4 regions of the Micromonospora sp. C81 genome follow, and region 3 is predicted to be linked to each of the others. Evidence: riboswitches for the same ligand, from Rfam matches in the RefSeq annotation. Region 3 holds a riboswitch; each other region holds the start of a gene.
The links. A riboswitch is a leader RNA that binds a small molecule or an ion and turns the genes downstream of it on or off. The one in region 3 is predicted to bind cyclic di-AMP.
Positions count from the first base shown of each region.

Region 1: it holds a riboswitch for cyclic di-AMP, as region 3 does, so the genes downstream of both, KBX46_RS20265 (C39 family peptidase) here and KBX46_RS11410 (hypothetical protein) in region 3, are expected to answer to the same signal.
Region 2: it holds a riboswitch for cyclic di-AMP, as region 3 does, so the genes downstream of both, KBX46_RS14610 (transglycosylase family protein) here and KBX46_RS11410 (hypothetical protein) in region 3, are expected to answer to the same signal.
Region 4: it holds a riboswitch for cyclic di-AMP, as region 3 does, so the genes downstream of both, KBX46_RS33100 (NlpC/P60 family protein) here and KBX46_RS11410 (hypothetical protein) in region 3, are expected to answer to the same signal.

Region 1 covers NZ_JAGPXS010000012.1:99,820-107,322, forward strand. Annotated here, with positions in the region: gene KBX46_RS20245 (alpha-ketoglutarate-dependent dioxygenase AlkB) at 1-428, opposite strand, end outside; partial or broken gene KBX46_RS32580 (spore coat protein) at 509-622, shown strand; gene KBX46_RS20250 (acyltransferase) at 845-2,098, shown strand; gene KBX46_RS20255 (hypothetical protein) at 2,199-2,531, shown strand; gene KBX46_RS20260 (hypothetical protein) at 2,664-3,434, shown strand; cyclic di-AMP (ydaO/yuaA leader) riboswitch at 3,719-3,860, shown strand; gene KBX46_RS20265 (C39 family peptidase) at 4,093-4,947, shown strand; gene KBX46_RS20270 (alpha/beta fold hydrolase) at 5,081-5,833, shown strand; gene KBX46_RS20275 (polysaccharide pyruvyl transferase family protein) at 5,861-7,189, opposite strand; gene KBX46_RS20280 (polysaccharide pyruvyl transferase family protein) at 7,352-7,503, opposite strand, start outside.
Region 2 covers NZ_JAGPXS010000007.1:196,332-203,834, reverse strand. Annotated here, with positions in the region: gene KBX46_RS14640 (GNAT family N-acetyltransferase) at 1-117, shown strand, start outside; gene KBX46_RS14635 (GNAT family N-acetyltransferase) at 114-710, shown strand; gene KBX46_RS14630 (YafY family protein) at 605-1,579, opposite strand; gene KBX46_RS14625 (VOC family protein) at 1,674-2,111, shown strand; gene dinB (DNA polymerase IV) at 2,169-3,356, shown strand; gene KBX46_RS14615 (hypothetical protein) at 3,480-3,851, shown strand; gene KBX46_RS14610 (transglycosylase family protein) at 3,976-4,671, opposite strand; cyclic di-AMP (ydaO/yuaA leader) riboswitch at 4,672-4,844, opposite strand; gene KBX46_RS14605 (ThuA domain-containing protein) at 4,999-5,661, opposite strand; gene KBX46_RS14600 (helix-turn-helix transcriptional regulator) at 5,727-6,062, shown strand; gene KBX46_RS14595 (nitroreductase family protein) at 6,059-6,751, shown strand; gene htpG (molecular chaperone HtpG) at 6,818-7,503, opposite strand, start outside.
Region 3 covers NZ_JAGPXS010000005.1:108,462-115,964, reverse strand. Annotated here, with positions in the region: gene KBX46_RS11420 (MarR family winged helix-turn-helix transcriptional regulator) at 1-244, opposite strand, end outside; gene KBX46_RS11415 (carbonic anhydrase) at 472-1,200, shown strand; gene KBX46_RS11410 (hypothetical protein) at 1,257-2,276, opposite strand; cyclic di-AMP (ydaO/yuaA leader) riboswitch at 2,281-2,411, opposite strand; gene KBX46_RS11405 (YibE/F family protein) at 2,578-3,948, opposite strand; gene KBX46_RS11400 (copper-translocating P-type ATPase) at 4,258-6,387, shown strand; gene KBX46_RS11395 (metal-sensitive transcriptional regulator) at 6,394-6,690, opposite strand; gene KBX46_RS11390 (heavy-metal-associated domain-containing protein) at 6,789-6,998, shown strand; gene KBX46_RS11385 (hypothetical protein) at 7,012-7,503, shown strand, end outside.
Region 4 covers NZ_JAGPXS010000003.1:323,121-330,623, forward strand. Annotated here, with positions in the region: gene KBX46_RS07680 (C40 family peptidase) at 1-232, shown strand, start outside; gene KBX46_RS07685 (N-acetylmuramoyl-L-alanine amidase) at 287-2,266, opposite strand; cyclic di-AMP (ydaO/yuaA leader) riboswitch at 2,503-2,638, shown strand; gene KBX46_RS33100 (NlpC/P60 family protein) at 2,652-3,692, shown strand; gene dcd (dCTP deaminase) at 3,768-4,346, opposite strand; gene KBX46_RS07700 (pyridoxamine 5'-phosphate oxidase family protein) at 4,446-4,985, shown strand; gene KBX46_RS07705 (zinc metalloprotease) at 5,059-6,042, opposite strand; tRNA gene KBX46_RS07710 (tRNA-Gly) at 6,245-6,318, shown strand; gene KBX46_RS07715 (hypothetical protein) at 6,893-7,503, shown strand, end outside.

The DNA.
Region 1 (7,503 bases), on a different contig from region 3:
ACGATGGTGTCGGTGTGTGCTGACCGGCCGATGGTGTCGCCGTGCCAGGCGACGCTGTCCCGTCCGGAACGGTAGAGGCACATGCCTGCGGTGACGAAGGGCTCGCCCAGCTCGGGCGCGTAGTGCCGGGTCAGCTCCGCCCGTGCCGTGGTGAGCACGGGGTGGGGGAGTTGCCGGTCGCCGCCATACCAGCAGAGCAGGCGGGGCACGTCGACCTCGGTGTCGTACATGGTGCGCCGCTCGGCACGCCAGGGCACCTCGGTGAGCAGGGTGTCGAGGACGGCGTCGGAGCCGCGCACCCAGCCCGGGAGGTGGTCGACCCAGGCGCCCCGGCTGAGCTGGTGTCGTCGGATCTGACCGGGCAGCGCCCCCAGGGCCGGCTCGGCGTCGGCGAGGTCGAGCATCGACGGCTGGTAGGCGGCCTGCATCATGCGGCCACCCTAGCAGTCCTTTCGTACACCCGTGCTATTCCTGTGCCACGCGGATCCCTCAAGATCGTGCTCGATCCCAGATCATCCGGCCGGTCCCGCCCACCACCTCGCTACCGAAGCTGATCACCGAAGCTGACTTGGTGGTCAGCGCCGCAGGCACGTCCACCTGGGAACTCCGCTGCCTCGGCGCACACGCCCACGGATGGTCCGGTCCGCCACCAGGGCAGCCTGTGCCTACCCATTCCGCGTTGGCCGGGGTGGAACGCGTCCGATTCACCCGGGAGTGCCCCGGGTAGGGTGCCCCGGGTACGGCCCCTTCTGGGCCGTCGCGGGCGTCGCCGTCGCGCCGTCCGACGTCGTACCGAGGAGGACACGCACGTGCTGGTGACCTTGCCGAGCGTCGGGATCCCAGCATGACGAGCGCCGCCGCGGCGACGGCTGCCCGGCCCACCCCCGCGCCGGCCCGGCTGCCCTCGCTGACCGGGCTGCGCTGGATCGCCGCGTTGCTGGTCTTCGGATTCCACGCGGGCACCATGCGGATCATCGCCGAGCCGGACTACAAGGCCGTGGTCGACGCGCTGTTCACCCTCGGCCTGTCCGGGGTGCAGTTCTTCTTCATCCTGAGCGGTTTCGTGCTGGTCTGGTCGGCCCGCGTAGGCGACTCCCGGCGCACCTTCTGGCGGCGACGGGTCGCCAAGATCTATCCGAATCACCTGGTGCTGTGGGGGGCGGCGCTGCTGGTCGCCTGGTGGTTCGCCGACCCGGTCCTGCCGGCGGTCGCGCTGGAGAACCTGCTGTTGTTGCAGGCCTGGGATCCCCGACCGGGCTGGTTCTACAGCATCAACACCGTGAGCTGGTCGCTCTCCTGCGAGTTCTTCTTCTACCTCTGTCTGCCGTTGGCGCTGCCGCTGCTGCGCCGGGCCCGGCCGAAGCTGCTCTGGGTGCTGATCGTCGCGCTACCTCTGCTGATCCTCGCGCTCTGGCCGGCCCAGCACCTGGTGCCGGAGGCGAGCCGCTGGTGGTTCACGCAGATCTTCCCGCCCGTACGGTCGCTGGAGTTCTGGATGGGCGCGGTGGCGGCCGAGCTGATGCGCCGTGGCCTCTGGCGGGGCCCGGGGCTGACCGCAGCCAGCGTGATCTTCCTGGCCACCTGGGTGGCAGCGGCAGAATGGATTCGCGCCGAGCTGTGGACCACGCTGCTCGCGGTGGCGTATCTGCTGGTGATCACTGCCGCCGCGGACGCGGACGTCCGAGGTAAGCGTTCCCCATGGCGGTCCCGACCGGTGGTCTGGCTCGGCGAGGTCTCCTTCGCCTTCTACCTGGTGCACGTGCTGGTGATGACGAGCGTGCTGCGCTGGAGCGGTGACTGGGGGACGGGCTTCCAGGGCTGGCGTGGCCCCGTCGCGGTGCTCGGCTTCCTACTGGTGAACCTGGTCCTCGCCGGGCTGCTGCACCGCTTCGTCGAGACCCCGATGATGCGCCGGCTCGCTCCACGCCGCCCGGCCCGCCAGGTGGCCGTCCCTCAGCAACGCACCGCCAGTATTGAAGTCAACGGCCGCGAAGACCGCACCGCCGATGCCGTCGGGACCCAGGCCCAGGCCGGCGAAGCTGCCGTCGGCGACGTCGAGCAGGCCAGCAGTCGATCGACGTACGTCGACTCGCGCTGAGGCGTCCGCACTGGTCAGCGCGGTCGGCGCGGTCGGCGCGGCGTACGCCGACACGCCCGTGGTCGATGCGCCCGGCCCGGCGTGACGGTAGCGTGGGGGCGTGCTTCCGGTCGCGTTCACCTGTCCCCTGTGGTGGGTGGCGCGCTGGGCGACACGGGTGCTGACCAGCCTCGCCGTCGTCGCGGCCCTGGCGCTTGGCGCAGGCCCGGCCTCGGCCGCCGCGCCAACGCCGACCGCCGCGCCAACGCCGACCGTGCACGCGGCCCCGGCGGTCGCTGAGGGAGCCGCCGAGAAGGCCTTCCCGGTCTGCTCAGTCGACTCGCACCCGGCCGTGGTGGCCGGAGTGCCGCTGGTGTGCGCGGCCAGGTCTGAACGGCTGCCCCTCGTGGACGGTCCGAGGAGCTGGGCGCCCCGGGCTCCACCCGGGCGCTGATCCACCGGGACGAGCGTCCCGTCGCCGCGCCCTGTCGATCCACCCGTCCCGCACCTCGCCGATCCGTGGCCCACCGTGGCCCGGTGGCCGGTGGGGCTCCCACCGCATTGTTCTCTCCCCGAGGTGCCGACCATGGAGACCGTCGTCTTCTACCAGTTCGTGACCGAGGTGCCGCAGGCCGCCGCCATCTGGTCAGCCCTGTTCCTGCTGGCACTGGGCGTACTCGTCGTGCTGGCCGCCCGCCCCGAGCGGGACCGGCCAACGGACGACCCGGCCCCGGCGGCGCCCACCGCCCGGGAGTTGGCTGAGGCCGAGGCCGTCGACCTGCGCCGGTACGCCGAGGAAGTGGCCGTCGCCGCGGCCGGCGCGGGGCAGAACGCCCGGCGGCGACGGGCTTCCTGGCTGACCGCTCAGGAGGAGATGGAGCGGGCCTGGGGCGGGTACGACGAGGCGGACGCGGCCGCGCGTCGCTTCGCGGGGGCCGGGGCGCTGCCCACCCCGCATACCCCCCGCACCCCCGCCGAGTACGCCTCCCGGGAGCGCTACCTGCATCGCGCGGCGGCGGCGGCGCACTGGCGGGGCGACCTGACCATGGCGCAGTTCGGCGACGTGTTCGGGCACCGGCACGGTTGGGATCCCCGGCGGCACCCGGTCGAGCAGGAGGTGCTGCTGAGCCGGGCGATCCGGGACGCGAGGCTGGCCGACTACCAGGCCGCAGCCACCCGGGAGCGGGCCGCCTGGCGGGACGCGGAACTGGCCGCCGAGTCGGCCCGCACTCTCGCCGAGGAGGCGTACGCGGCAGCGGCCCGGCTGCGGCCGAACCCGGTACCCGCCCGCCGGGCGGCTACCCGGGCGTTCCGTCCCGCCCTCGTGGCACGTTGGCGCCCGGCTCGCGCGGGTTGAGCCCGATCCGTTATGTGAGCCCGGTCATGTCAATGGCGAATCGGGCGTCGGGCACGATTGGCTCGATTGTCCCCGTGATTGTGGCCGCATAATCGGCGACCTGTCCGGTTGTCGCCCGTTGGCGTCACCGTAACCGCTTGTCCCATCGAGTCACGTCATCGGCAATACGCGCAGAAATTGTCGCGCCGATTGGGGTTTACGCAGCTGAACCCGGCTTGGCAGGGTGAGAGCCGGCCAGTACTGTCGTCCCGTCCGGTGCGGTAACCGATCGCAAGAGGCGACGCCGCGCCGACCCGCTCAATCGTGATCTACGAACCGGGGACCCATCAGTAAGTCCGGGGTGAATCCGCGAGCCACGGCCCGCGGTAGGGCGATCTTCCCGCCCGAATCCGTCAGCTAACCCGGTAGGCGGTGTCGGAAGGAGTTCCATCCTCGTGCATCACCTTTCCACCCCTCGGTTGTTCCTTCGCCTCCACGGCGTAGCGGTGCCCCCGCTCATTCGTCCAGTGACGGTGAGCTGACCCCCCGGGTCATCGCCTAACCGCCCGGCCACGCCGGGCGTTCCCCTGAGCGGTTCACCATCCGCGGACCATCGTCCGCGCGCTGGCGCCTGCCCGGATGCCGGTCCGGCCCCGGTGTGCCGCTCTCCCCCCGATCCGTGGAGGACCCCGTGAAGCACACCCTGAAGCGTCAGCTCCGCCGCCTCACCACCGAGCGTCCGTACCAGATCGTTGTCGCCTCCGCCGCGGCCCTCGCCATCGCCACCACCACCGGCGCCCTGGTCACCAGCGCCGACGACGCCCCGGCCAGTCAGCACACCGCGACCACTGTCGCCGAGATGCGCAGCGACACCGCTGCCTCCCGCAGCGAGGCGCGCGACGCGTCCCCCTCGGCCAGCACCGCACCGACCACCGCCGCCCCCGCGCCGGCCACCAGTGCCGCGTCGCCCGCAGCCAAGGCCAGCAGCAACCCGGACCTGACCCGTAAGCCGGAGCGGCCGAAGCCGCCGGCGACCAAGGTGCTCGACTACGACTACCAGGCGCAGAACACGTACTACAACTGCGGCCCGGCTGCCACCCGCAACGCTCTCAGCGCCGCCGGAATCGACCGCACCCAGAACGAGCTCGGCGCCGAGCTGGGCACCACCGAGATGGGCACCAACTCGGCCCTGGACACCACCCGGGTGCTCAACGCCGAGGTGAAGGGCTCCCCGTACCGGACCCGGATGTTCGCCGGCACGCCCAGCCCGGCCCAGATGGACCAGCTCCAGGCCGACGTGGTCAAGGCCATCACCGACGGTCGCGGTGTGGTGGCCAACGTCGTCGGCGACGCCACCGACACCAACGGCGGCTGGCACTCCTACGGCGGCGGGCACTACATCGCCGTGGTGGGTTACAAGGACAACGGCCGGACCGTGCGAATCGCCGACTCGGCCAACGCGGCCGACCCGTCGTACTGGATCACCACGATCGACCTGGCCAACTGGATCGCCAGCCGGGGCTACTCCGCCTGACCCAGGCACGTTGACCGCTTCGGGCGCCGTCCCCCACAAGGGGCCGGCGCCCGCGGCGTCTTCACCGAGCGGTCAGGCCTGCGCCGCATCGACGACCCTCGTACCCGTTCGCGAACCGTGGGAGACTGCGGCCGTGGTGGATGAATCAGGTGGCCGGGCAGGCCGTGGGCCGATCCTGTTGCTGCTGCACGGGATGGGGGCGACCGGGGACGTCTGGTTGCCCTCGGCCCCACTGCTGAAGCAGCACTGGCCCGGGCGGTGGCTGGCACCGGACCTTGCCGGTCACGGCTGGTCGGCCCCGCTGCCGTCGTACTCCTTTGATGGGTTCGCCGAGCGGATCGCCCACGGCCTGGTCGCCGGCGACCGGATCGTCGTGCTCGGGCACTCGCTGGGCGGGGTGGTCGGCCTGGCGTTGGCCGCCCGCGCCGCCGGGATGCCGGTGGACGCGGTGGTCGGGCTGGGCATCAAGGCGGTCTGGTCACCCGACGAGCTGACCCGCGCGGCCGAGCTCGCCGCGCGCCCGGTGAGCTGGTTCGCCAGCCGCACCGAGGCGGCCCGCCGCTACCTGCGCGTCTCCGGGTTGGTCGGCCTGGTCCCGCCGGATCATCCGGTGGTGGACGCCGGGTTGCGTCAGGTCGACGGCCGGTGGCGCCTCGCCATGGACCCGACAGCCTTCGGCGTCGGCGAGCCAGACCTGGTCCCGTTGCTGGCGGCGACCGACGTGCCGGTGGTGCTGGCCCGTGGCGAGCACGACCCGATGGTCACCGACGAGCAGCTAAGGGCGTACGGCGTACCGGTCGTCACGCTGCCCGGTCTCGGCCACAACGCACACGTGGAGGACCCGGCTGCCGTGCTGGCGCTGCTCGACCCGTACCGACGGGGGTGAGCTGGATGAAGCGGACGCGGTGGCTGGTCACCTGGCTCCGAGCATCCGGCGGACCCGGCCGGCGACGGCCTGCTTGACCCGCACGCGCAGTGACCGCGCGTGGAGGGTATTGACCTCTGTCTGGAGCGTCCGGGTTTCGTCCCGCAGCCACTGGATGCGCGTCAGCAACTCCTCGGGAGAGTAGGCGGAGACCGGCCGGACCGCAGGTGGGTAGACGGTCTGGCGGACCTGCTCGTCGAAGCGGGTGGCGCTGTCTCCATCGGCGAACGAGAGGCCGAGGTCGTGCTTGGCGAGGAACGCGGTGATCCGTGCGAAGCGCTCCTTGTGGCCCTCGTTCAGGGCCGTGTAGTCGGCCTCCGCATAGAGTTGGGCAGCGTCGACGTCGGCCGGCGCATCGCGCAACAACCGGTGCGGGATGTCGAAGTATCGGGCCAGCTCCAGGGTGCGCGAGTCGTGCGCCAGCAGATAGCCGGGGATGCCCGAGATCAGCGCCGTGATGGTGCCGTGGATCCGGGTGCCGAAGGCGAAGTCGAACCCGGAGAGATAGTCCATCCAGGGCCACGGGTCCATGAACATCCGCACCTTGTCCTCGACGAAGAGCGGGTGCGAGGTGTGGATCGGCATGTCGGCGGTCTTGCCCCGCAGCTTCGGCGCGTCGCCGTAGAGCAGGGTGCCGAGGGTGTAGAGGTCCTGTGCCACGTAGCGCAGGTTCGGGTAGCGCTGGTGGTGGTGCAGGATGAGGGGGGCCAGCGCCTTGACGTACGGCGAGATGACGAACGCGAGCCGGTCGTCGATGCCCAGGGTCGCCTTCGTCTTCTCGATGCGCAGGCTGTCGCCGTGTAGGAACATCGACGGGCAGCCGATCTGCTCGACAGCCGAGAAACCCAGCTTGCGGAGGTAGTTCTCGGTGATCTCGCCGCGTACGCCGATGCTGTGCGAGCGGTCGAGCACCGCCCGGCAGAACGCGCTGACCGGCTCGTCGATCGGGCGGAGCTGCTCCAGGTCGCCGTCCACGTCGGTCTGCGCCCCGACGCCGAGCACCACCACCGGGATCTTCAGCCGTTCGATCAGCCGGGCCATCGACGTCAGCCGCTTCGCGTAGTCATGACGGAACGCGTTGGCCAGTGGTATCACGAAGACGTCGTACTTCTCGTTGATCTCGTCGGCGTCGCGTGGGTCCGCCCGGAAGCGCGACGGGGTGATCTCGGCCGTGGAGGTGGCCAGCAGCTTGTGCGCGGCGTGGCTGAAGACCAGATTGCCGGTGTTCTTACCGATCCAGTCCCGCTCGTACGTCTCCTCGGCGCTGAGGACGTCGAACGGGCCCTTGCGGGCGCGCAACAGGATCCGCTTATGCATCGGTGGCTCCACCTCTCGTCCGGCGGCGGAGGCGTCCGACCCCGGAGATCGCCCGGCAGTGTCCCGGGAGGCGGCACATCTGTCACCTCCAGGCCCCGCGATACTAGGCCACCGGCCGGCCGGCGGCCCCACGCGGCGATCGGCCCGCAGGATCGCGGCGGGTCAACGATTCAACAAGCGTCGCACCCGGCCGCCGACCGCCTGCCTGACCCGGGTCCTCAGCTCTTGCTGCTTGAGGGTCTCGACCTCGGTCAGCAGCCTTCGGTTGTGGTCGCGCAGCCACTGCACCCGTTCCAGCAGCACATCGGAGCCGG
Region 2 (7,503 bases), on a different contig from region 3:
GGCGTCACCCCGCCGCAGCCGTGGGGGCCGCAGTATTTCCAGGCCCGGCCGCTGACCGCGTGGCGGGAGTCGATCCGCGGTGAGTTCCGCTACGCCGGCCCGTTCGACGACCTGTGAACCAGCCGCGGATCCGCCGGCGGCGCGCCACCGACCTGGACGGCTGCGTCGCGGGGCTCGCCGAGGTTCACCGGGTCGACAGGTACCCCCTGAACTGGCCCGCCGACCCGCACCGCTGGCTGCGCGAGCCGCACCCGGCGCGCGCCTGGGTGGCGGTCGACGCCGACGGGGCCGTCGTGGGGCATGTCGCGGTGCATCGGATCCCCGACCCGGCGGGCGGGCCGCCGGCCCGGCCGACAGCCGAGGTGGCTCGCCTCTTCGTGGTGCCGTCCGCCCGAGGGTTGGCGCTGGGCAGCGCGCTGCTGGACCGGGCCCGGCAGTGGGCGAGCAGACGCGGTACGGACCTGGTGCTGGAGCTGGCCGCCGGTGGTGCCGCGGCCGCCGCGCTCTACGAGCGCACCGGCTGGCGGCGCGTCGGGACGAGCACGGCACCATGGACCGCCCCGGACGGCAGCCCGGTGTCGCTACGGCACTACGCCCTGCGCCACTACCCGCCCGGTTCCGATGGCCCACCCGCCAGCACGGCGAGGCGACGGGCGAGGCGGCCGACGGCCTCGCGCAACTCGGGAGGCTCCAGCACCTCCATCTCGTGATCGAGGCGTGCCAGATGCGCGGCGAGCCAGTCCAGGCTCTCGCCGCCGACGACCAGCACGCACCATCCGTCGCAGTCGTCCTCGACCCGCCCGACCTGCGGTGGCACCAACGCCCGCACCCGGTCCGGCTGGGCGTGCACCCGCACGCGGGCGAGATACCGGTACGGCGCCTCGGTCACCGATCGCTGCACGTACGCGACGGGATCCGGATGCTCGCGCGCTCGGAAGCGCCAGGTCGTCGCGGTCGCCGCGCCCATCCGGTCGAGCCGGAACGTACGCCAGTCGTCGCGGTCGACGTCCCAGGCCATCAGATACCAGCGGCGACCTGTGGTGACCATCCGGATCGGTTCCACAGTCCGTTCGCGGTCCCCACCGTCGCGGCCGGGGTAGGTGAAGCGGACCCGCACCGCGTCGCGACAGGCCCGCGCCAGGGTCACCAGCAGCTCCGCGTCGATCTCGGCCACCGGGCCCAGGAGCGTCTCCGTGGCGCCGTGCACCGCCCGCACCTCGGCACGCAGCCGCGACGGCATCACCTGGTCGAGCTTCGCGAGCGCCCGCAGGGCCGCCTCGCCCGCTCCGGCGATCGTGCCGCCCGAGGCGAGGCGCAGGGAGACCGCCGTCGCGATGGCCTCCTCGTCGTCGAGGAGCAACGGCGGCAGCCGGGTGCCCGCGCCGAGCTGGTAGCCACCGCCGACGCCCGACACCGCCTGCACGGGATAGCCGAGTGTGCGCAGTCGCTGCACGTCGCGGCGGACGCAGCGGTCGGTGACGCCCAGCTCGGCGGCGAGGTCGGCGGCTGTCCAGGATGGTCGCCGTTGGAGCAGCGCCAGCAACCGCAGCACCCGCTCGGTCGTTGCCTCGACGGTCACACGCCGATCGTCGCACGGATCGCGGAACGACCCTGTCCGCTATTCACGAGAGGCTGGGATCATGACCGACCAGATCACGAGACAGGGAGCTGACATGGCCCGCGACGTCCAGATCACGTTCGACTGCGCCGACCCCGCCGGGTTGGCCGAGTTCTGGGCCGAGGCCCTCGGCTACCAGTTGCAGGGACCGCCCGGAGACTTCGAGTCGTGGGAGCAGGCGCTGGACGCGATGGGGGTCCCGCCGGAGAACCGCAACGACGCCTCAGCGGTGGTCGACCCCGAGGGTGTGCGACCGCGCCTGTTCTTCCAGCGGGTGCCCGAGCCCAAGCGGGTGAAGAATCGCGTACACCTCGATGTGCGGGCCGCTCCCGGGCTCACGGGTGACGAGCGGATGGCGGCGCTGGAGGCGGAGGCGGAACGACTCGCCGCATACGGCGCCACCCGACTCAGTCGCCACGAGCCCGCTCCCCCACTGGGTGCCGGTCACCTCGTCATGGCCGACCCGGAGGGCAACGAGTTCTGCCTCGACTGATCGGGCGTTCGCCCAGCTCATTGCAGAGATGGCCACCTGCCATGCGAACATGTGTACGTGTCGCCCGGCGCCAGCATCCTGCACGCCGACCTGGACGCCTTCTACGCGTCGGTCGAGCAGCGTGACGACCCGCGCCTGCGGGGGCGGCCGGTGATCGTCGGCGGCGGCGTGGTCCTCGCGGCCAGTTACGAGGCGAAGGCGCGAGGCGTACGCAGCGCGATGGGTGGTCAGCAGGCGCGCCGCCTCTGTCCGGACGCGATCGTGGTGCCGCCCCGGATGTCGGCGTACACGGCGGCGAGCCGGGCGGTCTTCGAGATCTTCCGGCAGACCACGCCACTGGTCGAGGGGCTCTCCATCGACGAGGCGTTCCTGGACGTCGGTGGCCTGTGGCGGCTGGTCGGGTCGCCGGCCGAGATCGCCGAGCGGCTGCGCCGGGAGGTTCGTGAACGGGTCCACCTGCCGATCACGGTGGGTGTGGCCCGCACGAAGTTCCTGGCGAAGGTGGCCAGCGGGGTGGCGAAGCCGGACGGTCTGCTGGTGGTCGCACCGGACGCCGAGTTGGCGTTCCTGCACCCACTGCCGGTCGAGCGGTTGTGGGGCGTCGGCCCGGTCACCTCAGCGAAGCTGCGGGAACGCCGGATCCGTACGGTCGGTGAGGTGGCCCGGCTCGGTGAGGCCGCCCTGGTGTCGCTGCTCGGGTCGGGCGCCGGCAGGCACCTGCACGCCCTGGCGCACAACCGCGATCCTCGCTCTGTGCAGGTCAGCCGGCGGCGCGGCTCGATGGGCGCGCAGCATGCGCTGAGCCGCACGCCGCATGCCCCGGCGGAGCTGGATGCCATCCTCGCCGGCCTCGTCGACCGGGTCAGCCGCCGCATGCGGGCGGCGGGGCGGTCCGGTCGCACCGTGGTGTTGCGGCTGCGCTTCGGCGACTACACCCGGGCGACCCGCTCGCACACCATCGGCAAGGCGACGGCCGACACGACGCCGCTGCTCGCCGCCGCGCGCGCGTTGCTGCGAGCCGCGCTGACCGAGATCGATCGTCGTGGTGTCACACTGATCGGTGTCTCAGTGGGCAACCTGGACGACAACCCCGTGCAACCGGAGCTGCCGTTTCACCGCGATCCGGGCGCTGAGTTGGACGCCGCGGTGGACGCGGTCCGTGACCGGTTCGGCTCAACGGCGCTGACCCGAGCGGTCCTGCTCGGCCGGGAGCCGGGCGTCGAGATGCCGCTGCTGCCGGATTGACCGATCTGCGTGCGGCGTCCCGGCGACCGCTGCGACCGGAGACACATCACAGCAGGTCGGCGGTTTAACCGGCGGCTGACGGGTGACCCTTGTGGGGTACAGCCTGACAAGGGGGGACCCACAATGTCCGACGACGACACCAGCAACCGGCCGAGTCGCACTGCCGAGCGGCCGCACGACGTAACCGACCCGCTGCTCTGGCAACTGGCGATCGACGTGCTGAGCGCCCACGAGCCGGACGACGAGGGTCAGTGCCGCAACCTTCAGTGCGCCGGGCAGTCCTGGCCGTGCGCGGCCCGCGCCGGCGCGGAGCAGTCGATGCGACTGGCCCGCAGCACACCCGCCCCGGTCGAGATGACCACCGACGGCGGCGACAACGAGGAGGGCGGCACGGGCTGGTCCGGAGAGGGCAGCGCACCGGCGCCCCGCTGGGGCTGGAACGCCGGCCCGGTCACGTCGCACCGAGGGTCGAAGGCATCCGCCTCCGCGGCGTGACGGCTTCCCCCGGGGTACGGGCGCTCGGGCTGATCGCACCACACGTACGAACGCTCGGCCGGTGACCCGGCCGAGCGTTCGTGTGTCATCCGTCAGAGGCTGAGCCGCTGACCCGGGAAGACCGTCAGAGGCTGAGCCGCTGACCCGGGAAGATCAGGCCCGGGTCGGCCCCGATCAGCTGCCGGTTGTGCTCGTAGAGCGCCTGCCAACCGCCGGTCACCCGGTGGCTGTCGGCGATCTCCGACAGGGTGTCGCCCGGCTTGACCAGGTACGTCTGGCCGCCCGTGGTCGGCGCGGTGCGCTCGTGGTTGCGGGTCGCCGGCTGCTCCCGCCGCGAGGGCCGCTCCTGCTGCTCGGTGGGCTTCGCCGTGGACTTCGCGGTGGGCTTCTGCGTGGACTTCGTCGATGGCTTCGCGGTGGACTTCGTCGACGGCTTTGTGGCGGAGCCGCCGGACGAGCCGCCCTTCTTGCCGCAGGTCGGCCACGCGCCGATGCCCTGCCCGTCGAGCACCTTCTCGGCGATGGCGATCTGCTCGCCGCGGCTGGCCAGGTCGGCACGGGCGGCGTACTTCTTGCCACCGTAGCCGGCCCAGGTGCTCTGGGAGAACTGCAGGCCACCGTAGTAGCCGTTGCCGGTGTTGATCTTCCAGTTACCGCCGGACTCGCACTTGGCGATCGCGTCCCAGTTGACCGCGGCCTGCGCGGGGGCGGCCGGGCCGAAGAGGGCGACAGCACCGGTGACCGCACCGACGGCCAGGGTGCCGACGGCGAGACGGCGGGTGGTGACCCGTCGGTGACGGGGCGTGTAGACAGACGTCATGTGAACTTCCTCCACGCCGGCGAGGTGAGCTGTCGGGTTCGGGCCGAGGAGCCCGGCCGCACGATGGCGGCTTCACCCCGAGGTGACGTGCACCGAGGAACGTTTGGGTCCCCCGCTCCTGCCCGGGTGACTGGGTTCCACCGACCGGGGGCAGGATTTGGCGTTGCCGGCCGTGGTGTCCGCAGTGGCGAACCCGACCGACGTTAGGCACGGTCGGTGACGATCGCCCAACCCCTGTGAAGTTCTTCACCGGGGTACGCGGGGCGTCACCCGTAGCGGTTGCGGGTGGGTGGTCAATGTGCAGTGACCACCGTGGACCGTTGCGGATCAGATGCGGTGACGGAGCCAGAGCACGATGCGCCGCAGCAGCTCGACGTGTCCCGGCGACTCGTACGACCGGGCGTCGTGACCGAGTGCGTTGTAGACGATCCGGCTGCTCCCGGCCGTGCGCGCCCAGACGAGCGGGTGGGTGTCGCCACCCTCGTCGTGGACGTAGAGAGTCTCGACGTCGACGCCGTCGAGCAACTCCAGGTCGGTGTAGCGCTCGTCGTGCACCTCGAAGTCCACGAGACCGGTAGTGATCGGGTGCTCGATGTCGGTGCGTCGGATGAGGCTGGTTCCGATCGGCGGGTGGAAGGTCCGACCGTGGTCCCAGGCGGCGCCGACCGTGGACCGCCAGGTCGCGAGCTGGGGAAACGCGATCGTCGCGCTGTGCGTGGCGAGCAGGCTGCCGCCACGGGCCAGGAAGGCGTCGAGGACGCGGCCGAACTCCTCGTCCTGCGGGATCGGGGCCGTGCGGTCGGCGCTGGCGTTCACCACCAGGAGGCGGGCGCCGTCGAGTGCGGCCGCGAGTTGGTCGACGGTGGTCACGATCGCCACCGGGCCCGCCTCGCCGACGAGCTTGGCGATCGCCGCGCTGGTCTCGGACAACGGGTGCCAGGGATCGGCGTGCGGGCCCTCCCCGCTGAAGATCACTGTGTCGACCGGCATGACCGTGCTCCGCTCATCATTTGGACGATTTTCGAAATCACGAAATCAAAGCTAGCATGGCGTCCATGAGAGCCCTGCATCATCCCGATCTCGCCTCGGTCGACCTCGCCACCGTGCTCGGCGCCCTCGCCGACCCGGTGCGCCTGAGTGTCGTACGACAGTTGGCGCAGGCCGGTGGGGTCGTCTGCGGGAAGTTCGACGCGTTGTCCGAGGTGAGCATGTCCACGCTGTCACATCACCTGAAGGTGCTGCGGGCAGCCGGCGTCCTCCGCGTCACGCCCAACGGCAGCTTCCGCAGACACGAACTGCGTGCGGACGAGATCAATGACCGGTTTCCCGGGCTCCTTCCCGCGGTCATCGCCAACCTCGACCTGACCGAACGAGTGGGAGTTCCCGCATGAGCGACACCAACCCGGCCGGGCAGAGCGGGCCGCGCACACTGGGCCTGTCCGCCGACGAGGTCCTGAGCACGACCCGCGCCGTCCGCAAGCGTCTCGACCTGGGACGCCCGGTCCCCCGTGACGTGATCGAGGACTGCCTGCGCATCGCGCTTCAGGCCCCCAGCGGCCGCAACAGGCAACGCTGGGACTTCATCTTCGTCGAGGATCCGCAGACCCGGGCCGCCGTCGCCCGACTGTGGCGACTCGGGCTGATGGCACCGCCACCCGCGTCGGGCGGCACCGGGCCGGCCTTCAGCCGGATGGACTTCGCCTCCGAGCAGTGGGGCCGGATCGCCGGCAGCCTGCAACACCTGGCGGACCACCTGCACGAGGTGCCGCTGCTGCTCATCCCCTGCCTGCGGGTCGAGTCCCGCGCCGAGCTGGCCAGCGTGCGCGGGCAGGCCGGGGCCTGGGGTTCGGTCATCCCGGCGTTCTGGAGCTTCATGCTGGCCGCTCGGGAACGCGGGCTCGGCACCGCGTGGACCACGAGCCATCTCAGCTACGAAAGGGAGATGGCAGACCTGCTCGGCATCCCCTACGACACCGTCGTGCAGGTGGCGCTCACGCCGGTGGCGTACACCCTGGGCACCGACTTCAAGCCCGGTCCGCGGGCCGACGCGGACGGGTTCGCCCACTGGAACCGCTGGTAGCCGGCCACCGCCGGCGGCGGGCCACCCGGTGACCCGGGAAGCCCGCCGCTTGACGGGGTACGCCAGCTACAGGGTGCGCGCCAGCCGGTCGGCGAGCGTCCGGGTGAAGCGGGCCGGGTCGGTCAGCTCACCGCCCTCGGCGAGCACCGCCAGGCCGTAGAGCAGCTCGGCGGTCTCGGTCAGAGCCGCCTGGTCGCTGCCCTGCTCGTGGGCCTTGCGCAGCCCGGACACCAGCGGGTGACCGGGGTTGATCTCCAGGATCCGCTTGGTCGGGGGAAGCTCGTGCCCCATCGCCCGGTACATCTTCTCCAGGGTCGGCGTGAGGTCGTGGGCGTCGCCGACGACGCAGGCCGGCGAGGTGGTCAGCCGCGACGACAGACGCACCTCCCGGACGCTGTCGGTCAGGGTGGTGCCCAGCCAGTCGAGCAGGGCGGCGAACTCCTGCCGCTGCTGCTCGCGCTCGGCCTCGGCCTGCTGCTTCTCCTCGTCGGTGTCCAGGTCGATCTCGCCCTTGGCGATGGACCGCAGCGGCCGACCGTCGTACGCGCCGACCCGCTCGACCCACACCTCGTCGACCTGGTCGGTGAGCAGCAGCACCTCGTGGCCCTTGGCCCGGAACGCCTCCAGGTGCGGCGAGTTCTCGATGGCGGCCCGGGACTCGCCGGTGGCGTACCAGATGTCGCTCTGGCCGTCCTTCATCCGTGAGACGTAGCCAGCCAGGTCGGTGGGCTCGGCGGGGTCGTGGGTGGAGG
Region 3 (7,503 bases):
ACCGACCGGACGGGTTGAGGGTGTACTCGTTGCGCCGCCCGACGCGGGTGCGGTGCAGGTATCCGCCCGCCTCCAGGTCGGCGACGATCGCCTGCGCGGCACGTTCGGTCACGCCGACCTCGGCGGCGACATCCCGCAGCCGGGCGGTGGGGTCGCGGGCGATGGCCAGCAGAACGTGCCCGTGGTTGGTGAGGAACGTCCAGTTCCGCCCACCACCGGTGTCGCCCGCCGCCGTCTTCGTCATCGTGTGACCGCCTCTCCGGATGCCGACCCTGCCCTCGAGGAGTCTCGTCGGCCCTGCCCGAGGTGCGTTACCCAGGGGCGAACTGAGGTCAACGTATGAAATCCATATCACGTATACCTTGACGCATCTTACGGTGCGTGTGACCGTAAAAGCCGAGCCAGCGCCCGCCGCCGGCCCGGCTCAAGAGCCGGTTGACCAGGTCAGATGCGTCGAGACGAGGTGCGGGGATGAGTCATTCCGGAACGCCCGGCGGACAGCCGGGCCCGCAGCGGACCACCGACCGCGCCCCGGCGCTGAGCGAGCCGGCCCGCGCGTACGCCGAGTTGGTCGCCGGCAACCGGCGCTTCGTCGGCGGCGCCCCCCGCCACCCCAACCAGGACGCCGGGCATCGGGCCGCAGTGGCCGACGGGCAGCACCCGTTCGCGGTGATCGTCGGCTGCTCCGACTCCCGCCTGGCCGCTGAGATCATCTTCGACCGCGGGCTGGGCGACCTGTTCGTGGTCCGCACGGCCGGCCACACCGCCGGCCCCGAGGTGCTCGGCAGCGTGGAGTACGCGGTGACAGTGCTGGGCACCCCGCTGGTGGTGGTGCTCGGGCACGACTCGTGCGGTGCGGTGCAGGCGGCCCGGGAGGTCGCCACGACCGGCACCCAACCTCAGGGGCACCTGCGGGCGGTGGTCGACGCGGTGCTGCCCAGCCTGCGCCGGGCCGAGACCGAGGGTGTGCAGGACATCGACGGCATCGTCGACATCCACATCGCACAGACCGTCGAGACGCTGCTCGGGCAGTCGCCGGTGCTGGCCGACGAGGTGGCGCAGGGGCGGTGCGCGGTGGTCGGTGTGTCGTACCGGCTCGCCGCCGGAGCGGTCCGCCCGGTGGCCGCCGTGCCGGCCGGCTTCGCGACGCTCGGCGAGGAGGCCGGGCCCCTCGACCCGGCCGCGCCCGCCGCCGCCTGACGCGACGAGGGCCGCTCCGCGCGACGCGGAACGGCCCTCGGCGAGGGTTCAGCGGGTCAGAGCAGCGACATGTGGACGTGGTCGGTGTGGTTCGACGGCCCGCTGTACGAACTCCAGCCAGTCGCCGGGAACCAGATCTGCCGGTTCCAGATCACGTAGTAGATGCCCAGCCGGTCGGCGTTACGGATGAGGAAGGCGGCGACGTTGTTGCCGTACCTCCGGGTGTCATCGTTGTGCCACGGGGCGAAGCCGCTCTTCTGCAGCGACCAGTCGCAGGCACGGCCCTTCGGGTGCTCCCACGGCCCACCGGATCGGTAGCAGCCGACGAACCGGTTGTAGCCGGCCGCCTTGACCTCCTTGTACGCGTGCAGCGTGCGGGGCGTGACGCAACCGGACGTGGTCGGGTCATTCTCGCTGCACGACTGCGGCTTCCAGTCACCGTCGGCGGTGCGACCCGGCCCGATCTTGGCCACCTTCGAGGTGGCGTCCACCAGGCCGCCGGTGAAGCCCTTGCCGCCAACGAGGGAGAGCGCCTTGTCCGCCTCGCTCTTCCGCCTCGCCATCAGGGCGGTCTGCTTCTGCTGCTCGCGGACCTCCGCGTCGAGGGCCAGCTTGGCCTGCTCGGCGCGGGCCTTCACCGTGTTGACCTCGGCGAGCTTCTTCTCATTGACCATGTTCATCTCGTCGAGCACCGCGGCGCGCTGGACGAAGGCGTCGGGAGCCTTGCTCTCCAGCAGCATCGCGAGCGCGCCGATCCGGCCGGTCCGGTACGACTGGGCGGCGATCAGCCCGACCTGTGGGGTCAACGCGTCCAGGTCGGCCTTGGCCCGGTCGACCTCCAGGGCCAGCTCCAACTGCCGCTTCTTGGATTTGTCCAGTTGGGACTTGGCGGCGGAGTAGTCGCGGTTGGCCTGCTCGATGACGTCGGTGAGCAGCTGCGGCTCGCCGTCCTCCTCGTGCCCGGACGGTGTGGGGGTCGTCGGGGCGGCGTGGGCCGGGAGGGGCCCGGCGAGCACGGTCAATGCGGCGATCACGGCCACCACGGGTGTCAACCAGCGGCGTAGGGGTGCCGTCACAATGTTCCCTTCCGTCGACCGCCGACCGGGTTAGCTGACGGGTTCGGGGCGGAAGTGGCCCCTACCGCTGACGCGGATTCACCCCACGTACCTGGGTCCCCGATTCGCCGGTTGGCGATTGGGCGGTGGCACCGCAGGCGCCGCTTCGCGCCTTCATCGGTAACCGGCAGCGAGGTTACCCGAGAGTCGGCCGTGTGAGCTACGCCTGGATGCCGACCAAAAGCGTCATTTCGCCATAGCGTTGAGTGACCAGTGACGTGGTTCTCAGGGTGGACGCCCGATCTGGTCACGCTGAGGAGTGTCACCATGCCGTATCCGTGCTCCTGTTCGGCTCCGGCCACCCGTCGGTGGCGGTGGATGGGGGTGGGGTCCGCGTCGGTTCCGGCTCGTCGGAGCGACCCGCTCGCGGAGAGATGAGTGCGGCCAGTGCCTCCGCCCGGTCCGGCTGAGGTCGCGGGGCGGAAGCGTCGGTGGACGGTGTGGCGTCCGTGCGCCCGGCCGCGGTCACCACTGCGGCCAGCCCGGTGGTCAGTGGCACGGCGGCGATCAGGCCGAGGGTCGCGACCGCGCTGCGGACGATCTCCTGCGCGAGGAACTCGCTGGTGAGGATCTGCCCGATCGGCCGCGCGTCGGCGGTGAGCAGGAGCAGCAGGGGCAGCGACGCGCCCGCGTACGCCAGCACGATGGTGTTGACAGTGGAGGCGATGTGCGCGCGGCCGACCCGGGTCGCGGCCCGGTAGAGCTGCAACCGGGTCAGGCCGGGGTTGGCGTGCGCCAACTCGGTGACGGTGGCCGCCTGGGTGACCGTCACGTCGTCGAGCACCCCGAGCGAGCCGATGATGATCCCGGCGAGCAGCAGACCGTGCAGGTCCACGTCGCCCTGGAACATCGACAGCGTGGTGGCGTCCTCGCTGCCGAAGCCGGTGAGGTGGGTTGCCGCCGTCGCGATGGTGGCGAGCACGCCGGTCAGCACCAGGCTGCCCAGGGTGCCGAGGACCGCGACCGAGGTCTGTGCGGTGACCCCGTGCGTCAGGTACAGCACCACGAACATGATCAGGGCGGCACCCACCACCGCCACCAGCAGGGGTGACTTGCCGGCGCCGATGCCCGGCAGCACGAAGGTGAGCAGGATGGCGAAGCTGGCCGCCAACCCGGCGAGCGCGGCCAGGCCCCGCCACCTACCGAACGCGACGATCGCCGCGGCGAAGACCACCGCCAACCACAGCATCGGGGTGCCACGCTGGTGCTCGGAGATGTTCCAGTTGCTGGTGCTGGGATCGGTGGGATCGGTCAGCTCGACCAGGATGACCTCGTCGCCGACCGCGACCCGGGGTGCGCCCGGCCCGTCGGGCACCGGTGTCTGCACCTGCTGGCCGGCGGACGGCCCATCGTCCACCCGGACGTCGACAGTGCCGCACTGCCCGCCGCCGACGCGTGGTGTGCCCTCCGGGCTCGACGGTGTCGGCGGGCATGGTTCGGTCACCACCCGGGTCACCGTGCCGGGGAAGCGCGGCACATCCGCCCCGCCGTCGGTCTCCGGTGCCCCACCGCGCGGCCAGAGCAGCAGTGCTGCGAGCACGGTGGCGACGAAGAGGGGCACCACCGTCATGATGAGGATCCGCCGGACCCGGGGCGGGGCGGACGGAGCGGGGCGGGTGTGGTCGGAACCCAAGGCGAGACTCCCAACGATCCGGTGCGGGGTACGTGTCAGTGGGCCGGTCGGTTCATCCGCACTGCGGAATCGCGGCGGGAGACGCGGCGGATCGCTGACCGACGACCATCCGATCACGGATGGTCAGTGCCCGGCCCGGGCGGCCAGGAGCGACGCCACCGGGTGGCGGCGCCGTTGCCCGTTCGTGCAGCGGCATGCGGGGGGTCATCGTGGGGAATGCTAACCAGCCCGGCTTGGGGACGCAGGTCGTGACGGAGTGTCGCCGCCGAACCGCTCGCGTGCCGGTCCCCGGCCAGGCATGTTGGAGACATGCCCGCTCAATCACCGCCCGATCCCGGCCATGAGCGGCACGCCACCCCGGCCACGCCCCCGCAGCAAGCGGGGCACGACAACCACGCCGGGCACGACAACCACGCCGGGCACGACAAGCACGCCGGGCACGACAAGCACGACAAGCACGCCGGGCACGATCCGGCGATGTTCCGTCGTCGCTTCTGGGTCTGCCTGGCGCTCACCATCCCGGTGGTCCTGGCCAGCCACCTGGTCTGGGACCAGCTGGGTCTGAGCTGGGACGTTCCCGGCCGCTCCTGGGTGGGTCCGGTGCTCGGCTCGGCGGTGTTCTGGTGGGGCGGCTGGCCGTTCCTGGTCGGTGCGGTCCGGGAGGTGCGGGACCGGGCGCCCGGGATGATGCTGCTGGTCGCGATGGCGATCACCGTGGCGTACACCGCGTCCCTGGCGACCAGCGTGGGCGTCTTCGACCTGGACTTCTGGTGGGAGTTGGCCGCGCTGGTCACCATCATGCTGCTCGGGCACTGGCAGGAGATGAAGGCCATCGGGCAGGCCCGGGGAGCGCTCGTGGCGCTGGCCGCGCTGCTACCGGACGAGGCCGAGCGGGTGGCGGCGGATGGCCGGGTCGAGGCGGTGCCGGTGACCGGTCTGCGGGTCGGTGACGTGGTGCTGGTCCGCCCGGGCGGGCGGGTGCCGGCCGACGGGCGGATCATCGATGGCGGCGCCGAGCTGGATGAATCGATGATCACCGGGGAGTCGCGGCCGGTCGCCCGGTCGACGGGTGATCGGGTGGTGGCCGGCACCGTCGCCACCGACTCGGCGATCCGGGTCGGTGTGGAGGCGCTGGGTGAGCAGACCGCACTCGCCGGCATCCAGCGCATGGTCGCGCAGGCCCAGGCTTCCGGTGGGCGGACCCAACTGCTGGCCGACCGTTTCGCCGCGGCGCTGTTCTACGTGGCCACCGGCACCGCCGTGCTGACCGTGCTGGTCTGGACCGCGCTCGGTCAGCCCGACGAGGCGGTGGTGCGTGCGGTCACCGTCCTGGTGATCGCCTGCCCGCACGCGCTGGGTCTGGCCATCCCCCTGGTCGTCGCGCTCTCCACCGCGTTGGCCGCGCGGTCCGGAATCCTGGTCAAGGACCGGTTGGCGTTGGAGCGGATGCGGACGGTCGGCGCGGTTCTCTTCGACAAGACCGGCACGCTGACCCGGGGCGAGCACGCGGTCACCGACGTGGTGACGGTGCCGGGCATCGGGCGGGACGAGGTGCTGCGGATCGCGGCGGGTGTCGAGTCGGACAGTGAACATCCGTTGGCCCGGGCGATCGTGGCAGCGGCCGGACACGCAGGCCCGGCCCCGGCCGCCGGGTTCCGCTCGCTGCCGGGCCGCGGTGTGCAGGCGACGATCGACGGTACGGAGTACGCGGTGGGCGGGCCGGCGCTGCTGCGGGAACTGGGCCTGTCGCTCCCGACGGAGCTGGTGACGGCGAACGAGCGGTGGTCGGCGCGGGGTGCGGCGGTGCTGCATCTGGTGCGGCTGCCGGACGCCGTGCTCGGCGCGTTCGCGTTGACCGACGAGGTGCGTCCGGAGGCCCGGCGGGCCGTCGACGAGCTGCGTGCCGAGGGCGTCCGAACCATCGCCATGATCACGGGTGACGCCCGACCGGTCGCCGAGGCGGTCGCGGCCGAGGTCGGTTTCCGGCCCGGTGTCGACGAGGTCTTCGCCGAGGTGCTGCCGGGGGAGAAGGACGACCGGGTGGCGGAGCTCCAGCGGCGAGGGTTGATCGTGGCGATGGTCGGTGACGGGGTGAACGACGCTCCGGCGTTGGCCCGAGCGGACGTCGGTATCGCGATCGGCGCGGGCACCGATGTGGCGATCGAGTCCGCCGGGGTGGTGCTGGCGTCCTCGGACCCGCGCGGGGTGGCTGCCGTGGTCCGGTTGTCCCGGGGCTCGTACCGGAAGATGCGACAGAACCTGGCCTGGGCGGCGGGCTACAACGTGGTGGCGCTGCCGCTGGCGGCGGGTGTGCTGGCCTGGGCCGGCGTGGCGTTGAGCCCGGCGGTGGCAGCGGTGCTGATGTCCGCGTCCACCATCGTGGTGGCGCTCAACGCGCAGTTGCTGCGCCGCGTCCGTCTCGACCCGGCGCCGGGCTGAGGGGCGTCAGCCGCGCTTCATCAGCCGGCCGACCGCCGCCATCATCTCGGTGGCCATCTCGTCGGCCCGGCCCTCGGCCGCCCCCTCGTGCATGCAGTGCCGGGCATGCCCGTCGAGCAGCCCCAGCGCCACCTTGTCGAGTGCGGCCTGGATGGCAGAGATCTGAGTGAGCACATCGATGCAGTAGCGGTCGTCGTCGACCATCTTCTCGATGCCGCGGACCTGCCCCTCGACGCGGCGGAGCCGCGTGAGCAGTTGGTCCTTGCTGGCGGTGTACCCGCGGATCGGGGTGGGTGCGGTCATGCGAACCAGGATAGCGTACCCCTGGGGGGTATGGTACGGTCGTCTTCGGGTGGGATACCCCCACCGGGTACGGGTAATCCGTTCAGGGAGGCGTTCCAATGGTCAACACGACGTACCAGGTGCAGGGCATGACCTGTGGGCACTGCGTCAGCGCGGTGAGCGCCGAGGTCGGCGCGATCCCGGGCGTGCAGGACGTCCAGGTCGACCTCGCGGCCGGCCGGGTCACCGTCAGCAGCGACCAGCCCCTCGACCCGGCAGTTGTCCGGGCTGCCGTCGACGAGGCCGGCTACGACCTCGTCGACGCGTGATCGGAGGGCGGGCATGCGCACCGTGACGAGACTGGCCGGGTTCGCCGTGGGCCTCGCGGCGGTCTTCGGCACGACGTACGGGATCGGCCGGGTCGTCGACCGCGCCCCGGTGGTCGAGGGCCGGCACGACGGCGACGGCGCCCATGCGACGGGCGAGCACGACGAGACGACCGACCGGCTCCCCGGCGGCCTGCTCGTCTCCGACCGGGGCTACACCCTCGAACCGGTCGACGCCCCGGCGGACGAGTTCGCCTTCCGGATCGCCGGGCCGGACGGTCAACCGGTGACCCGGTACGACGTGGCGCACGACAAGCAGATGCACCTGATCGTGGCCCGGCGGGACCTCTCCGGCTTCCGTCACGTGCACCCCGAGCTGGCAGCGGACGGCACCTGGCGGGTCGACACCCCGCTGGCCGGTGCCGGGCTGTGGCGGGCGTTCGCCGACTTCACCCCGACCGGAGGCGAGGCGCTGACCCTCGGGGTGGACGTGACCGTCCCCGGTGAG
Region 4 (7,503 bases), on a different contig from region 3:
GGCGGCCGGGATCTCCCTGACCCACCACACCGGTGACCAGTGGAACGAGGGCAAGGCGGTTGCGCGAGCTGATGCTCGCCCCGGTGACCTGGTCTTCTTCTTCTCCGGGCTGAGTCACGTCGGGCTCTATCTGGGTAACAACCAGATGGTGCACGCGCCACGTGCCGGCAAACCGGTGCAGGTGTCCAGCATCAACACCATGCCGGTCGCCGGGTTCCGCAGACCTGGCTGATCCAGATCACGCACTGACGGCCCCCGGTCACCGACCGGGGGCCGTCGTTGTTCGTCAGCGGGGCGCGCCCACCGGGGAGGGCAGCAACTGCACGTCAGCGAGATCGACGTACATGATGCGGTGGCCGAACTGGATCTGCGCGTAGCGGTTCTTGCCGCGGATCACCGTCCAGTCGCCCGGCGACGAGCCGTCGAACGTGCTGGCCCGGTAGTACTCGCCGGCCAGCACCGCGCCGACTGCGTACCGCTGTCCGGCGGCCAGGGTGTACTGCAACGGCGAGATCGTCTGGTAGGGCACCCCGTCCGGGTACGCCGCCTCCTCCGGGTACGCCCTTCCGTACACGGGGATGGTCGTCCGACCGGGCTTCGGCGTGGCCACGACGCCGACGGTCCAACTGGCGGTCGGCGCGGACGCCGGGTTGTGGAACCAGGCCCGCTGCCCGAGGTACCAGATGGCGGTCCAGTCGCCCTGCCGTCCGGCGAGCGCGTACGTCTGCCCGGCTGATGCCCGGGCCCCGTGGTCCGACACGGCCATCGTGTTCGGGGTGCCGTCCGGTCGGAGCGCGATGTCGTTGACCAGCGGCGCGTCCGCGGACGGTGCGCTCCGCAGCACGACCGACGAGGAGCCGCGCGGCGCGCACGGGACGCCCGCAGTGACGCAACCGGTGAACGCCGGCTGGTTGGTGGCGTAGTCCGGGTCGATCCGGACCAGCCCGGTGGCCGGGGTGCCGGTGTCCAGCCGAGGTGCGTGCAGCAGGTCGAAGTAGTGCGTCCAGTCCCAGTACGGGCCCGGGTCCCAGTGCATCCCCCGCACGGTCGAAGCGACGGTGCCGGGCACGTTGTCGTGGCCGATGATGTGCTGGCGGTCCAGCGGGATGCCCAACCGCAGCGCCAGGTGCCGCACCAGTTTCGCCGAGGTCCGGTACATCGCCTCCGTGTACCAGGTGCCCTGCGCGGCGAAGCCCTCGTGTTCGAGACCGATCGACTTGGCGTTGACGTACCAGTTGCCCGCGTGCCAGCCGACGTCCTTGGTCTTGACGTGCTGGGCGATGTGCCCGTCGACCGAGCGCAGCGAGTAGTGCCAGCTCACGTACGTCGGGTCCTGGACGAGTTTCAGGGTCGTCGCCCAGCTCGCCTCGGTGTCGTGGATGACGATGTACTCGATCTTCTGCCGGGCGGGCCGGTCGGAGAGGTCGTGGTTGCCGTAGTCCCCGTCGCCGAACGCCTCGTAGGGTGCCGGGATCCACTCGCAGGAGATGGTGCGCGGGCACTCCAGCCCGTCCGGGCGGGCCAACCGGCGCAGGCCCAGCCGGTCCAACCGGGAGCGCTCGGGCTGTACCGCGCGCGCCGGCAGGGTGATCCGCTGGCCGTCGTCGGTCATCCGGGACTCGCCCGCGGCGATGGTGGTGAAGACCTCGTCGGCGAAGGCCGCGGCGGCGTCGGCGCTGTCCGCACCGGCGTAGCGGGCCACCGCGCCGTACCAGGCCGCCGGGTCGGTGTCCGCTCCGACCGGCGCACCCAACTCCCGCTGGTACGCGCTGAGCAACGCGGCCCCACCCCGGATGTTGACCGCCGCGTCGGTGCGCAGCGCCTCGGGGGTGGCACCGGTCAGTGCGGCCGCCGCGTCCACGGTCTGCAACGCGGCGGCGGTCGGTGCGGGTGCCTCGACGGGTCGGGGCGCGGGCACCCGGGAGGGCCGGGAGTCGTCACCGCGTGGGTCCTCGGCGCCGGCGTCGTGGTGGCCGCGCCCGGGTAGAGCGGCAACGTGGCGGGCATCGGTCAGGTGCATCGGGCCGTAGCCGCCGCTCGTGCTCGGTGTGCCGGCGTTGCTGTCCCAGCGGGACTCCAGATAGGAGACGCCGAGCAGCACGCCCGTCGGCACGCCGTACTCGGTCGCCGCGGCGGCGTACTGCTGCTGGCGATCGGCGGTGGGTGCGGCGTTGGCGGCCGTGGAGAGTGGCACCGCGCTCGCGGCGGCGACGACGGTCGTGGCGAGCAGCGCGCGCCAGCCGGCCGACACGGTTGGATGGTGCATCGAACCCCCTAGATTCTCGCGGGTAGAGGTCAGGTCACCATCGCGCCGCTGGAGAGTCCGCGTCAATACCTTTCCATCTATCTACTTGTTCAGAAAGAATTCTTCACGCACGGTCGGTGACCCCCACCCAATCGGTACGGAGTGTCACGGCCGTACGGGTTGCGGATCGGTAACGGGCGTCTCTACTCTGGTCATTTGTCGGCCCGACAGCAGCTCCGCCCATCCCGGGCGGTAACGGACCGACACCGCCGAGTCGTTTCCGAGCGAACCGGGGACCCACGTCCCTCGGGGTGAATCCGCAGCCACTGCGGTAGGGCGCCGACTTCCCGCCCGAACCCGTCAGCTAACCCGGTAGGCGGTCAGGAAGAAGGAGTACGGAACCCCGGTGGCACTCCATGCCCCGCGGCCGTCGTCCGAGCGGTCGGCATTCGCCGTCCCGACGTCGATCGTGCCGCGCCCACGCTGGTCCCGCTTCACCACCGCTCTCGCCGCACTGGTCGGCGTCGCCGTCGTCCTGACGGGCAGCGCCACGGCCGCCCACGCCGACCCGTCCGTCGCCGAGATCGAGCGCCAGATCGACGCCGACTGGAACACACTCGAACCGATCATCGAACGGCACAACGCCACCCGCGCCGACCTCGCCGTCAAGCGCAAGCAGGCGGACGCGCTGGCCGCCCGCATCGCCCCGCTCGAGCGGCAGGTCGACGCCGCGATGGACAAGGTCAGCGCGCTGGCCGTGCGCGCGTACAAGGGCGAGACCGTCTCGACCGTCAACGCGATGCTCGGCAGCCGGTCACCCAGCGAGGTGGTCAGCCAGCTCGAAATGCTCGACCGGTTCGCGCACAACCAGCAGCAGGACGTACGCGAGGTCGCCGACCTGCGCGACGAGCTGGCCGCGCAGAAGGCGCCGCTGGACGAGATGGTGGCCCAGCTGGCCCGCACCGAGGCCCAGTTGGCGGCCAAGAAGAAGCAGATCAACGAGGAGATCGACCGGCTGCAGAAGCTGCGCCTCAAGGTGTACGGCAACGGGGGCGGCGGTCCGCTGCGTCCGGCGCCCTGCCCCGGCAGCTATCCCGGCGGCGCTGCGGGCACGGCGGTCAAGTTCGCCTGCGCGCAGATCGGCAAGCCCTACGTGTGGGGTGCCGAGGGCCCGAACTCGTACGACTGCTCCGGGCTGATGCTGGCCGCATGGGCGAAGGCCGGGGTGTCGTTGCCGCACAACGCCGCTCAGCAGAGCCGCGTCACCAAGGACGTCAGCAAGGCCGACCTGCGCCCCGGCGACCTGGTCTTCTACTACAGCGACATCCACCACGTCGGCATGTACGTCGGCAACGGCTGGGTCGTGCACGCCTCGCAGGCCGGCCAACCGGTCAAGATGAAGAAGGTCGACGACGGCCCGATCCACAGCTACGGCCGCCCAGGCTGATCCTGGGTGACCAGGAGGGCCCGTCGCGATCGGTCGCGGCGGGCCCTCGTCGTCTGACCGTGGTGCCTCAGCCCGTCAGCGGGTGGGCCAGGTGCGCCAGTGCTGCCAGGCGCGGCTGGGCGTCGGACCCCGCTGGCCCTGGTAGCGCGAGCCGTAGACCGCCGAGCCGTACGGGTGCTCGGCCGGCGAGGAGAGCCGGAAGATGCAGAGCTGCCCGATCTTCATGCCCGGCCAGAGGGTGATCGGCAGGTTCGCCACGTTGGAGAGCTCCAGCGTCACGTGACCGGAGAACCCCGGGTCGATGAAGCCGGCGGTGGAGTGCGTGAGCAGCCCGAGCCGGCCCAGGGAGCTCTTACCCTCCAGTCGGCCGGCGAGCTGGTCGCCCAGCGAGATGACCTCCAGCGTCGAGGCCAGCACGAACTCGCCCGGGTGCAGCACGAACGGCTCCCCGTCGGGCACCTCGACCGAAGAGGTCAGGTCGTCCTGCTGCATCGCCGGATCGATGTGCGTGTAGAGGTGGTTGTTGAAGACCCGGAACAGCCGGTCGAGTCGGACGTCGATGCTGGAGGGTTGGACCAGGGTGGGCTCGAACGGCTCCAGGCCCAGCGTGCCGGCCTTGATCTCGGAGACCAGGTCGCGGTCGGAGAGCAGCATCGGACCACCATAGCTGCGTTGCCGAAAGTGCCAGGATTCGGTGCCGATGACCAGCGAGTCGAGGTCGCTGCTCGTACATTTGTTCGATAGAATGCCCGCATGGCTTCCTGGTCCGAATTCGCCGCCGACGAGCCCCGACTCGCCGACGGGATCCGCGTTCTCCTCCAGCAGTACGGGCCAGGCTTCGGCTACCTGGCCACGGTCCGCGCCGACGGCGGGCCCCGGGTCCATCCGGTCTCCCCGGTCATCACCGACGAGGGCTTGTTCTGCTTCATCGTCGACTCTCCGAAGCGCCGCGATCTCGAACGCGACGGCCGTTACGCGCTGCACTCGTTCCCGCCGGAGGAGAGCGACGACGAGGCATACGTGGCGGGTCGCGCCCGTCCGGTGACCGATCCGCTCCGGGTCGCACGGTTGGCGCAGGGCGCCCGGGCGGAGCCGCAGGTCGACTGGCGGTTGTTCGAGTTCACCGTCGACGTGGCGATGTTGGCCCGCCGGGAGCAGCACGGCCTCGGTGTCGCCGTCGGCGGGCCGGAGGTGCAGGTGTGGCTCGACCCACTGGCCCCGGCCGCACCTTCAGCCGTACCGCAGGCTCGCCCGGCCCGCCGCAGCCGCAACGTCCAGTGTTCGGCCGCCTGACCTGGTCCTGGGGAGAAAGCGACCGGTGCCGGCCCCGTCGTGACGGGGCCGGCACCGGTCGTACGCAGGGAAGTTATGCCGCCCGGTACGCGTTCCACGCGGTCAGCATCCGGCTGGCCTGCCCGGCGGTGAACTGGTACATGCACGAGTCGTAGGTGTAGTCCATGAAGTTGGTGATCGGGTCCAGCCCGGTCGCCGAGCAGGTGTCGCGCCCGGTCGGGCACTGGTAGGCCGGCGACGCCTCGGCCGGGGTGTCGCTGACGCTGTCACCCGAGCCGCCGCACCCGCCCTGGAAGGTGTGGTAGAGGTTCAGCCAGTGGCCCACCTCGTGGGTGCCCGTGTCGCCCTGGTTGTAGTTGGTGGCGGTGCCGCCCGGCAGCGACTCGCTCAGCGCGACCACGCCGTCCATGCTGCTCAGTTTGCGCTGCGGGAAGGTCGCCCAGCCCAGCAGGTCGTTGCTCAGCTCACCGAGGTAGATGTTGAGGGTGTTCTTGCCGCCCACCCGCAACGAGGACTTCATCGACCGCTCCGCCGACGAGCCCTGCACGATCGGGTACCACGACGGGTTCGTCACCCGGTTGATCTTGTCGAGTCGGAAGGCGAACGCGGTGACCGCTCCGCCGGTCGCACCGGCGTATGCCTGGTTGAGCACGGTGATCTGCGAGGTGATCAGCGAGTCGGGGATGTTGCCGCCGGCCCGGGTGCTGTTCTCCTGAATCACGTGCACCACCACCGGGATGGTGACCGTGGCCAGCGCCGTCGCACCGGCGCCGGTACGGAAGTTGGCGCGCTCGCGCAACGCAGCGGCGAGGTCCGCGTCCCGCTCGCGGACCTGCTGCGCGGTCAACTCGTTCGGGTCGTGCTTGGCCGCCGCACCGGGCTTGAGCCGGGCGTTGGAGTGGCTGTCGGCTGGCTCCACGCAGGCGCCACCGGGCGCCGCGGAGAAGGCCGAAGCAGCCGGAACGACGCCCACCGCAGCGGTGCTGAGCAGCAGCGCGAGGGTCGTCGACGCGACACCGGCAGCACGCCGGGTCAGCAGGTTGGGACGGGGTCCCATGGGCCCACCTCTTTCTGGCGGCGCGGCAGGGGGTGTGTCACGCCGTGGCTGGCAACGTGTGGCAGACGTTACAACTCATCGACGCATTTGAGAACGGCCATATGTTGCCGTCCGGAAACTTCTTCCTGGGCGCCTGGCGTGGTGGGCTCGCGGGGGTGCCTGGGTGCACCGGATCGACCACTCGGGTACAGTGGTGCCGCCTGCGGGTGTAGTTCAATGGCAGAACATCAGCTTCCCAAGCTGACAGTGCGGGTTCGATTCCCGTCACCCGCTCCACTGCGAAGGCCCTGGTCAGGACGCGAGTCCCGGTCAGGGCCTTCGATGTTCCGAGGTGAGCCGTCATGCCGTGTGCCATTAGCGTGCCATTAGCCACGGTCATCCCCGGCCCCGTCCCGGTCCGCTGACCCCTTCTTACCCTTCTTGCTGCCGGACTTCTTGCCCGGCTTGCCTTTGGTCTTGCTCGCGCTGCCTACCGGCTTACCGGGCCCATTCCGGTCCACCCGCAACGCCTGGTGCAGCGCCTGGCAATGGCACGGTCCGCTTCGGCCGTGGCGTGCTGATAGATCAACGCGGCCTGCGATGAGTCATGCCCCATCCGGGTCAGGTCACGGGTGCTCGCCCCGGTCTGAGTAGCCCGCCGGCGGGCCGCGTTCGCCGCGCCGCCTCGGCGAAAACGCTCTACACCACCAAAACCAGCGCCCCGCCGTCCCAAAAGGTCACATGATCATGTCGCCCTTGTCGCCATCTGAGGATGCCCGGTCGATCGGCGGAGCGGGGTGGAATCCCGTCGGAGGGGGCGGCCATGCTCCCTCCCGGCGCGGCGAGGTGTCGCGCCAGACGGGGAGTACCCATGCTTCACAGCTCACCATCCGCCCGTACCCGAGCCGCACTGCCGCGCCGGATCGCCGGCGCGACCGCCACGGCGGCCCTGGCCGCCGCCGCTGCGGTCGGCGTCGCGGCACCGGCCGCCGCCGCGGACACCAGCACCCTCCTGGAGGGCGTCACCAGCGCCCGCGACGTCGCCGCGGGCGACGGCCGGGTCTTCGTCGCCGCGGTCGACCGGGTCGTCGTCGCCGACGCCACCGGCGCGGTGACCGACACCCTGGAGGGGATGGCCGGCGCGGTCGGCCTCGCCATCGACACCGATCGCGACCGCCTCTACGTCGCGCTGAGCGACAGCGGTGAACTGGCCGAGGTCGACACCGCCACCCTGCAGGTCGTCCGGAAGATTTCCCTGGAGGGGTACCGCTGCCCGACGAACCTCGCCCTGTCCGGAAGCCGGGTCTGGGTCGGCTACGGCTGCGGGTTCGAGTCGACCGGCGGCGTGCTGACGCTCGACGTCGCGGCGGCCGATCCCACGGTCGTCGGCATCACCAACTACATGTACCAGGCGCCACGGGTCGCGGTGGCCGGCAACGTGCTGGCCACCGGCTCTCCCGGCCTCAGCCCCGCGATGGTCGA